DNA from 3 places in the Kitasatospora sp. NPDC090308 genome. Region 1 is predicted to be linked to each of the others. Evidence: riboswitches for the same ligand, from Rfam matches in the RefSeq annotation. Region 1 holds a riboswitch; each other region holds the start of a gene.
What was found. Region 1 has a riboswitch for cobalamin ahead of ACIQVD_RS26025 (prenyltransferase/squalene oxidase repeat-containing protein). Riboswitches for the same ligand answer to the same signal wherever they lie in the genome.

Region 1 (3,241 bases):
GCCCGCCGGGACGCCGGTGCCCACCGGGAGGCCGCCCGCGCCGGTGCCGGTGCCGGTGCCGGACGAGGGGACCTCGGAGACCGGAACCGACCCGGACGGGCGCTCAGGCGTCGAGGACGACGGCGACGGCGACGGCGACAGCGACGACGGGGACGGGGACGCGGACGCCGATTCCGACGGCGATGCCGGTCCCGAGCGGGACGGCGACGGCGACGGCGAGCCGGTCGGCGCGGTGCCGTCGAGGTCGCGGTGGAGCGTCCCGAAGGAGAGGCCGGTCGCGCCGCCGAGCGCCTGGGTGGAGGCCCGGACGTCGGAGCCCTGCTGTCCGGTGGAGGCGACGTTGAAGCCGCCGTCGGCGTTCTGCTCGGCCGCGAGGAACTCGACGGCCCTGGCGATCCGTTCGGCGTAGGCGGACTGGCGGAGCGTCAGCCCCTGGGCGGCGAGGGCGGCGGAGTTGGTCGAGTCGCCGGCCGCACCGGGGAAGCCGCCGTCCGGGAGCTGCTGGGCGGCCAGCCAGGCCAGGCCCCGGTCGACGGCCCGGGCCGCCTCTTCGCCGGGGACGAGCGCGAGCGCCATGACGGCCATCGCGGTGCTGTCCACGTCGGAGTCGCCGGAGGCGGGGATCAGGCTGGGCCAGGAGCCGTCGGCGGCCTGGAGGCCCTTCAGGTAGGCGACGGGCGCGGCGGCGTGCTCGGTGTCGTCGGCTCTCAACTGGGCCAGGATGCCGAGCGACTGGGAGAAGACCGAGGTGGCCCAGAGGTAATTGCCCTGCGCGGCGCAGCCGTTGTCGGTGTCGGCGTGGTCGCAGACGGCCTGGTCGAGGGCGGCGATCAGGTCGTGGCCGCCGAAGGCGCGCGGGTCGCGGCCGACGATCTCGGCGAGCAGCGCCTCCTTGCCGACGGAGCCGCCGCCGACGTACTCGGTGCCGACGGCCGTCCAGTCGTTGACGGTGCGTTCGCTGCCGTCCTTGCCCTGCCGGTCGAGGAAGTCGACGATGCGGCGCAGCGCCGCGTCGTCGGTGCCGGTGGCGGCGAGCGCGTAGGCGGCGTCGACGGTGAGGCCGAAGTCGGCGAACCCGGAGTCGGGGAAGGCCTCGTAGTAGTGCCCGTCCAGCAGGCGGACGGGGTCGGTGAGGTAGGCGCCGCCCTTGGCGAGGTCGGGCGTCCGGCCGGGCCGGGGGCTCGGCGTGGCCGGGCCGGGGATCGCCTGTTCGGTGGCGACCGGGTCGGAGTCGTGGGTCCACTCGTCGGGGGCGAAGCCGGCGTCCGCGTTCTGCCGGGCGACGGCCTGCGGAGCGTCGGCGCAGGGCTCCTCGGCCGGGGTCGGGTACTGGGCGCCGTTGCCGAAGGTGCTGCTGCCGAGGCGGCAGACGGAGGCGGGGCCGTCGTGCCGGGTGCCGGTGGTGGTGGACCCGGCGTTGTGCAGCGGGTTCGTGCCGGTGGCGGGGTGGGCGTCGCAGCCGCGCACGGCGCCGCCGTCCCAGTGGCCGGAGTCGACGGCGACGATCGCGCCGGTGGTGGCCGTGCAGTCCTCGATCGGGTCGGCCGCGGCCCGACCGGGTTGGCCGAGGACGAGCGTGGCGCCGGCGGTGACCGCGAGGGCGGAGGTGAGGGCCAGGGCCGTCCGCCGCCGGCCTCCGCGGCCGTGGCTCGTAAGCGTGTTGCTGACCCTCACCGGCGACTCTCCCCGTGGTAGGCCGAGGCGGGAGTACGGCGGCGTGGCAGCCGGGCCCGGAGGGGGAAGCCGCTCTGCACCGCGTCGTAGTCCGCGACGACGCATCTGTTGCTGACGAACCCCTCGGCGCAGGCATTCCGGCTCATCCGTCCCGGTGGGGGCGGATCTACGGTTGCGGGTCAGCGCCGGATTCGGACCGGCTTCCCCTGACTGCCGAGGGTGAAAAACCCGTTCATCAGACCATGGTGCGCGACGGGGAGTCAACGGGGCGTCATGTCGCCCGCGCCAGCTCGCGGACCGGGGTGCGGCGCGGTAGCGTCCCGGCTGGCCGCGCGGGGGAACCCGGCGCGAATCCGGGGCTGACGCGCAGCGGTGCGGGGCTCTCCGGCACCCCGAGTCCGCATGCCCGCCGACCGCGCACCCCGAGCGAAAGCCGACCCGCGCGACCCGGGCGGCGGCCGCCCACCAGCACGCCGCAGGCGGCGAAAAGGGGCCCGCGACGAGGACGGAACGGCAGATCAGCCCCTCGTCCGCAACCGGCTCGAGCACCCGCGGTACCGACCCGACGCCCTCGACGGCTTCATGGCCGGCACCGGCCCGAACCCCCGTGCCCCAAGCTCCCCTGACGAACCGAAGTCAGCCCTGTTGGATCGGCGGGTCCGAGCCGTAGCCTGTCCCCCTAGGTTGATCAACTCGGCGGGGTGTCATGACCGGGGGCGGGGCTGTGGACGAGAGCGGTCGAGCAACGAGGGACCCGGTCCCCGAGCCACCGGTGTCCGAGGGCAAGGCGGCACAGAGGGCAGTGGGTCCGCCTCCCCCTCCCCCGCAGACCACGGCGCCGCCCCACCCTCCACGGCCCGCACCGCCTCCGCAGGTGCGCGTGCCCCCGGGTCGGCCATGCTGGTGGCGGCGCAGGCGACGGCCGATCGCGCTCGGACTGATCACGCTGGCGATGCTGCTCGTCGCACTGGCCTACGCCGCAGCTCAAGCCGCCCGGGACGGCGGACTGGTGGTGCTCGTCGAGGTCTTCCACCACCCGCCGGCGTACGGTGCCGCAGTGCTGGTGCTGATCGTCCTCGCCGTCCTGATCGGGTTCCGTTCCCGAGAGACCAGGAGACTGCTGCTGGTCCCGATCCTCGGCTGCACCCTGTTGGCCTCGCCCTTCGCACTGCTCGGCTTCGGCAGCACGCCGCACAAGACCGCGGACCGGCCGGCTCCCGGCCGGTCCGACCGCAGCCTGGTGATCCACGAGGGCACCGCGGTGATCGATCCGCTCTGGTGGGTCTCGGTGGACGCCGGCTCCGGCCTGACCGCACGGCGGTGGCGGGTCGGCTACTTCAACGGCGACGCCCCCGACAACGCGCTGGCCTCGGCGCAGTGGGACGGACCCGACCGGATCAAGCTGACCACCGAGGGCGGCGAGGTGTTCGTGGTGGCCCTCGACCCGGAGACCGGCCGCCCCGAGCGTCAGGTACGAGTGGGCTGAAGGCTCGGTCCTGCACGGGCGTGACCGACTTCGGTCCGTCAGGGGAGCTCGGGGTGTCGGGGTTCGGGCCGGTGCCGGCCG
Region 2 (3,241 bases), on a different contig from region 1:
TCGGCGGGCGCCCGGTCGCTGCCCGCGCTGACCGCCGTCGGGGTGGCCGACGTGGCCGCGAACGGCCTGTACGCGGCCGCCTCGCACCTGGGGTCGGTGGCGGTGGCGGCCGTACTGGCCTCGCTCTACCCGGTGGTCACCGCGCTGATGGCGCGCGGCCTGCTGAAGGAGCGGCTGCTGCGGGTGCAGGTGGTGGGCGCGGGCCTCGCGGTGGCCGGGACACTGATCCTGGCCGCCGGCTGACGCGCCGTCAGGACGCGCCCGCCCGCGGGCCGCCGAACGCCCGGGAGCGCTTGGCGATCCGCCAGTAGCCGATCGCGGCGGCCCAGACCACCACGAACAGGCCGACGATCACGAAGCCGACGTTGTCCAGGCCGAGGCCGGCGATCCAGCCGGTGACGGGGTCGGTCAGGCCGAACTTGTCGTGCAGCACGGCGACCAGCTCGATGGTGCCGATCACGAAGGCCACCGCGATCGACAGCCCGGTGATGGTCAGGTTGTAGTACACCTTGCGGACCGGGTTCGAGAACGCCCACTGGTAGGCGATGTTCATGAACGTGCCGTCCAGGGTGTCGAACAGGCTCATCCCGGCGGCGAACAGCAGCGGCAGGCAGACCACCGCGTACCAGGGCAGGCCGGAGGCCGCGCCGGAGCCCGCCATCACCATCAGGGTGACCTCGGTGGCGGTGTCGAAGCCCAGGCCGAGCACCATGCCGACCGGGAACATCTGCCCGGGGCGGCTGATCGAGCGGGTGGCCCGGTTCAGCAGCCGGGCCAGGAAGCCCCGGGCGTCCAGGTGCTTCTCCAGCTCGGCCTCGTCGTACTCCCCGGCCCGCATCGCCCGGAACACCCGCCAGATGCCCAGCAGGGCGACCAGGTTGAGCGCCGCGATCAGGTAGAGGAAGGCACCGGACGCGGTGGTGCCGACGGTGCCCAGCACCTGGTGGGTGGTCGAGTCCTCGTCCATCAGGGTGCCCGCCAGCGCCGCGCCCCCAGCCACCAGGGCGGCCATCAGCACCACCATCGAGGAGTGGCCGAGCGCGAACCAGAAGCCCACCGAGACCGGGCGGCGGCCGTCCGCCATCAGCTTGCGGGTGGTGTTGTCGATCACCGCGATGTGGTCGGCGTCGAAGGCGTGCCGCATCCCCAGGGTGTACGCGGTGACGCCCAGGCCGACGCCGAACACCTGGGTGCCGACCCGGTAGTCGTACGGCACCACCAGGAACAGCAGCGTCCCGAAGGCCACCGCGTGCAGGGCCAGGATCACCGCCATCAGCCCGGCCGTACGCAGGGTGTCCTCGCGCCGCCAGCGCAGGGCGGGCAGGACGGCGACCGGGCCGGTCCCGGCCAGGGTCGATTCGGGCGCGGTCATCCGCGGATCACGCTCCAGCACCTCGTGGATCACTTCGTGAGATGCCGTGGCCGGTCTCCTGGCTGACGGGGTGTTGCGCGCCGGCGCCCGGCCTTCCCGGCCGCGGGGGCCAGTGGCACGGGGTGGGAGCCGACGACTCCCCGATCACAGTGGCGAGGGCCGCTCCGGACTCCCGTGCCGCGCACTCGCGTGGCGGACACGGTGCACCGGCTTCCCGAGCACCACGGCCCGCCCACCGTAGGCCCGCCGCGGGTGCCGCGGCAAGGGCGCACCCGGGCCGGGGTGGCGCAGATCACGCCTGGTCAGCGGTGTGCTGACCGCCGGTCAGGCCATCCAGAAGAAGACGCAGGTCATCCGCTTCTCCTCCAGCGCCGTCCCGTGGTACTCGGTCGCGGTGTGGATCAGGTTGGCGGTGTAGAGCAGCAGCCGGTTGTAGCGGTGCGGGACGGCCAGGTCCTCGGTGAAGGAGTCCGGCGGGACGAAGCGGGTGCCCAGCGCGTCCACCAGGTTGTTGTGCGGGGCGACCACGCTGTTGCCGCCGAGCCGGCCGCCGGGCAGGCTCTGCCGGTAGAAGCTGGTGCCGCAGCGCTTGGGGACGGCCGGGTTGAGGTACAGCACGGCGGCGTAGCGGCACAGCGAGCGGGAGTCGGTGTGCGGGCGCGGCTCGCACTCCCCGGCGCCCACCACCTGCACGCAGTTGTGGTTGAAGGTGCCGCCCTCGGCCTCGTCCAGCGCCCAGATCCGCGGCGCGCCGGTGGCCTCCCGGACCAGCTCCTCGACCCGCGCCAGCTCCGCCGGCTCCAGGCCGGGCATGGCCCGCAGGCCCGGCCAGGACTCCGGCTTGTGCGGGTAGCCCTCGTCCCAGTCGGTGCGCGCCAGGTGCCGGGCGCGCACCGCGTCCGGGTCCGGGAGGACGTCGTCCAGGACCCAGTAGTCACGGCCGCGGGTGGGCTTGCGGTACGGCAGGACCGGGAGCGCCGGGGCGGGGCGCCGGTCCTGGAACGGGAGAGCGGGCATGGACCCGACAATAGGAGCGGTGTTCCGGGGCCTCGCCCAAGATCCGGTCAACCTTGCGTCAAGGCTTGCCCGTGACGCGGCGTCAGGACCGCTGGCAGCGCGGGCACCAGAACAGGTTCCGGGCGGCCAGCTCCTCGGTGCGGACCGGGGTGCCGCAGACCAGGCAGGGCCGGTCGTGCCGCCGGTACACGTACACCTCGCCGCCGTGGTCGTCCACCCGCGGCGGGCGGCCCATCGCCTCCGGGGTGTGCTCGGGGCGGACGGTGTCGATCCGGCCCGCGGCCACGCCGTCGTGCATCAGCGCCACCAGGTCCGTCCAGATCGCGTCCCACTCGGCCCGGGACAGCTCGCGCCCGGGGCGGTGCGGGCTGATCCCGAGCCGGAACAGCACCTCGGCGCGGTACACGTTCCCGACGCCGGCCAGCACCTTCTGGTCCATCAGCAGCGCGGCCACCGTGCTGCCGCTGCGGGAGACCCGCCGCCAGGCCGCCTCCCCCGACTCCCCGGCCCGCAGCGGGTCCGGCCCCAGTCGGCGGTGGACGGCCGCCTTCTCCTCCGGCGTGAGCAGCTCGCAGGCGGTCGGCCCGCGCAGGTCGGCGTACCCGGTGCCGTTGACCATCCGCAGCCGGACCTGCCCGACCGGCTCGGGCGCCTCGCCCGCCCCGAACGCGTACTTCCCGTACAGCCCCAGGTGCACGTGCAGCCAGTGCTCGCCGAAGCCCAGGAACAGGTGCTTGCCGTGCGCCTCCGCCTCGTCCAGCACCCGCCCGTCGATCAGCGCGGCCCCCTCCGCGAAGCGCCCCTGCGGGCTGGAGACCCGCACCGGGCGCCCCCCGAACAGCTCGTCGTTCT
Region 3 (3,241 bases), on a different contig from region 1:
GCTCCTGGTAGGCGACCACCTCGCGGACCTCGGCCTCCATCCGCTTGCGGTAGTCCGCCGCGTCGATCCGTCCGGCGTTCAACTCGGCGCGGGCGGAGCGCAGTTCGGCGGTCTGCGGGAAGGAGCCGATGGTGGTGGCGGGCAGCAGCGGCAGGCCGAGCCGGGCCTTCTGCGCCGCGGCGCGGACGGCGTACGGGGCGTCGCGGCGGATGTCGGCCTCGGTGACGGCGGCGGCCCTGGCCCGGACCGCCGGGTCGCGGGTGATCGGGGAGGCCGCGCGGGAGGCCAGGTCGGCCCGGTTGGCGGCGAGTTGGGCGGTGACGGCGGCGGTGCCCTCGCGCAGGGCGCGGGCCAGCAGGGCGGTCTCGGCGGCCTTCTGCCGGGCGAAGGCCAGCCAGCGGCCGATCTGCGGGTCGAGGTCGCGCTCGGCGGCGGTGTCCAGCGGGACGTGCAGCAGTGAGCAGGAGGGGGCGACGTCCACCGTGTCGGCCAGGCCGAGCAGGGTCGCCAGGGTGGCGAGGGACTTCTCCAGGTCGTTGATCCACACGTTGCGGCCGTCGACCACCCCCGCGACCAGCCGCTTGCCGGGCAGGCCGCCGACGGCCGCCAGGTCGGTCAGGTTGCCCGCCGCCGGGCCGGTGAAGTCCAGCGCCAGGCCGTCGACGGGGGCCTTGGCCAGGGTGATCAGCGCCTCGCCGAGCCGGTCGAAGTACGAGGCGACCAGCAGCCTGGGGCGGTCGGTGAGCGCGCCCAGCTCCCGGTAGGCGCGGGCGGCGGCGTTCAGCTCGGCCGGGGTGCGGTCCTGCACCAGCGCGGGCTCGTCGAGCTGCACCCACCCGGCGCCGGCCGCCCGCAGGTCGGCCAGCAGCTCCGCGTACACCGGCAGCAGCCGGTCCAGCAGGGTGAGCGGCTCGAAGTCGGCGGCCACGCCGGGCGCGGGCTTGGCGAGCAGCAGGTAGGTGACCGGGCCGAGCAGCACCGGGCGGGCCCGGTAGCCCTGGCCGAGCGCCTCGCGCAGTTCGCCGACCTGCTTGGCGGAGTGCGCGGCGAAGACGGTGTCCGGGCCCAACTCCGGCACCAGGTAGTGGTAGTTGGTGTCGAACCACTTGGTCATCTCCAGCGGCGCCACCTGCTGGGTGCCGCGCGCCATCGCGAAGTAGCCGTCCAGCGGGTCGGCCTGGTACGCGGCCCGGTGCCGGGGCGGGACCGCGCCGACGGCGACCGTGGTGTCCAGCACGTGGTCGTACAGCGAGAAGTCGCCGGTGGGGACTTCGGTGATGCCGGCGCCGGCCAGCTGCCGCCAGTTGGCGCAGCGCAGTTCGGCGGCGGTGGAGTGCAGCGCGTCGGCGGTGACGGTGCCCCGCCAGTAGCCCTCGACGGCCTTCTTCAGTTCCCGGTTCCCGCCCTGGCGGGGGTATCCGTGGACGGTTGCCGCGGCTACGGACTTCGCAGTCAAGGGGACTCTCCTCGCGAGCCTTGATCCTGGGTCCGGTGCACAGGAGGCGCGGAAGGGTGCCGAGACCGGGCGGTGCCGCGCTCGACCGCGCCTGCCCGCCTGGTGTCCGTACCGACCCGCCCTCGAGGTCACCGGTCACCGGGTGCGAACGGTCGCACCCGGGCAACGGGCAGGTCTTCGGACTCGCGGGCCCGCCCGGGGAGGCTCGACGCTCCCGGGCACCTACTGGCCGTCGCTTCCCAGGCCCGTCCGGACCCAGTGCGTATGACGGCGGTCGTTCCCACTCACCGCTGCGGGGCAGTCCCGGATTCCCACCGGGTTCCCTCTTGCGACGCCCTGCCTGGCGGACAGGGCGAACCAGTTGCGCGGCCAGTGTAGAACGGACCGGGCGTTCTCCGGTGCGAAGTGCGGCAGCTGTCCGGTCCGTGGGACGCGCGGGCGGACGGCGGACGGGCGGACGGTGGTCAGCCGGTGCCCGGGCGGTGTTCAGCCGTCGGTGCGGCGCAGCAGGTAGCTGTCCATGATCCAGCCCTTGCGGGCCCGGGCCTCGGCCCGCAACTCGGCGATCCGGTCGGCCTGTTCGGCCAGCGGGCCGGAGACCAGGATCTCGTCCTCGGTGCCCAGGTACGCCCCGTAGTGGATGTGCACGCCCGCCGGGTCGATGGCGGTGAACGCGGCCTGCCCGTCCAGCATCACCACCGCGTCCTCGGCGCCCGGCCCGAAGCCCTCGGCGGCCAGCCGCCGCCCGGTGGTGATCCGCACCGGCCGCGCGGTGCGGGTCAGCGTGGTGCGGTGGCGGGCCGCCAGCACCGAGACGCTGCTGACGCCGGGCACCACCGTGTACCCGAACCCGGTCCGCCCGCGCGCCAGGACCCGGTCCAGCACGGCGGTCACGCTGTCGTACAGCGACGGGTCGCCCCACACCAGCAGCGCGCCCGTCCCGCCGTCCGGGAGCTCCTCGGCCACGGCCCGCTCCACCAGGTCGGCCCGCCGCTCCCGCCACTCCTCGACCGCCTCCGCGTACCCGGCCGCCGACCGGTCCCGCGCCGGGTCCACCAGCTCGACCACCCGGTGCCCGGCCCGGCCGTGCTCGGCGATCATCTCCCGCCGCAGCCGCATCAGGTCCTGCCGTTCCTCCGGCTTGTCGAGCAGCAGGAACACGTCGGTGCGGCCGATCGCCTTGACCGCCTCCAGGGTGAGGTGGTCGGGGTCGCCCGCGCCGATGCCGATGACGAGAAGAGTACGCATACCGGCGATTGTGCCTGCTGCCCGGCGCGTCCACCGGCTCGGGTCGGCGCTCCGGCCGGCAGCCCCCGGCGCGCGGAGCCCGGCGGGGCGTCGTGCGCGCGCGGACGCGCGCTGGGCCATCGGACGCACTCCGGCGGGCCGCGGCCGGGCGGCGGCGGGGCGGGGCGTGACGATCGGCGCAGAGCCTCCGTGCGCCCGGCGCGGGGGAGGAAGGTGCGTCGTGACAATGGACCGTCGTCGTTTTCTGACCGTGGGCGGAGCACTGGGGGCGGGGCTCGCGGCGGGCGTCTCCCCGGCCCGCGCGCAGGACCGGGGTGCGGGTGCGGGCCCGGGTTCGGGTCCGGCCTCCGGCGCGGACGCGGGCTCGGTGCGGGCGTTCCCGCCCCGCCAACGCGGGTGGCGGGCCGCGCCGCCGGACTGGCAGGCGCTGCGGCAACGGCTCGGCGACCGGCTGGTGCTGCCCGCCGACCCCGGGTACGGGACGGCGCGGCTCGGCTTCAACGAACTGAACGACGGCCAACTCCCCGGCGCGGTCGC

Region 2: it holds a riboswitch for cobalamin, as region 1 does, so the genes downstream of both, ACIQVD_RS15125 (HoxN/HupN/NixA family nickel/cobalt transporter) here and ACIQVD_RS26025 (prenyltransferase/squalene oxidase repeat-containing protein) in region 1, are expected to answer to the same signal.
Region 3: it holds a riboswitch for cobalamin, as region 1 does, so the genes downstream of both, metE (5-methyltetrahydropteroyltriglutamate--homocysteine S-methyltransferase) here and ACIQVD_RS26025 (prenyltransferase/squalene oxidase repeat-containing protein) in region 1, are expected to answer to the same signal.

Annotation. Positions count from the first base shown of each region.
Region 1 is NZ_JBIVXY010000013.1:115,296-118,536, forward strand. It holds gene ACIQVD_RS26025 (prenyltransferase/squalene oxidase repeat-containing protein) at 1-1,674, opposite strand, end outside; cobalamin riboswitch at 1,783-1,921, opposite strand; cobalamin riboswitch at 2,010-2,082, shown strand; gene ACIQVD_RS26030 (hypothetical protein) at 2,627-3,160, shown strand.
Region 2 is NZ_JBIVXY010000005.1:424,776-428,016, forward strand. It holds gene ACIQVD_RS15120 (EamA family transporter) at 1-243, shown strand, start outside; gene ACIQVD_RS15125 (HoxN/HupN/NixA family nickel/cobalt transporter) at 251-1,372, opposite strand; cobalamin riboswitch at 1,403-1,613, opposite strand; gene ACIQVD_RS15130 (DUF6445 family protein) at 1,697-2,389, opposite strand; gene ACIQVD_RS15135 (Fpg/Nei family DNA glycosylase) at 2,472-3,241, opposite strand, start outside.
Region 3 is NZ_JBIVXY010000021.1:3,280-6,520, reverse strand. It holds gene metE (5-methyltetrahydropteroyltriglutamate--homocysteine S-methyltransferase) at 1-1,456, opposite strand, end outside; cobalamin riboswitch at 1,607-1,833, opposite strand; gene cobF (precorrin-6A synthase (deacetylating)) at 1,943-2,704, opposite strand; gene ACIQVD_RS31365 (FAD-binding oxidoreductase) at 2,955-3,241, shown strand, end outside.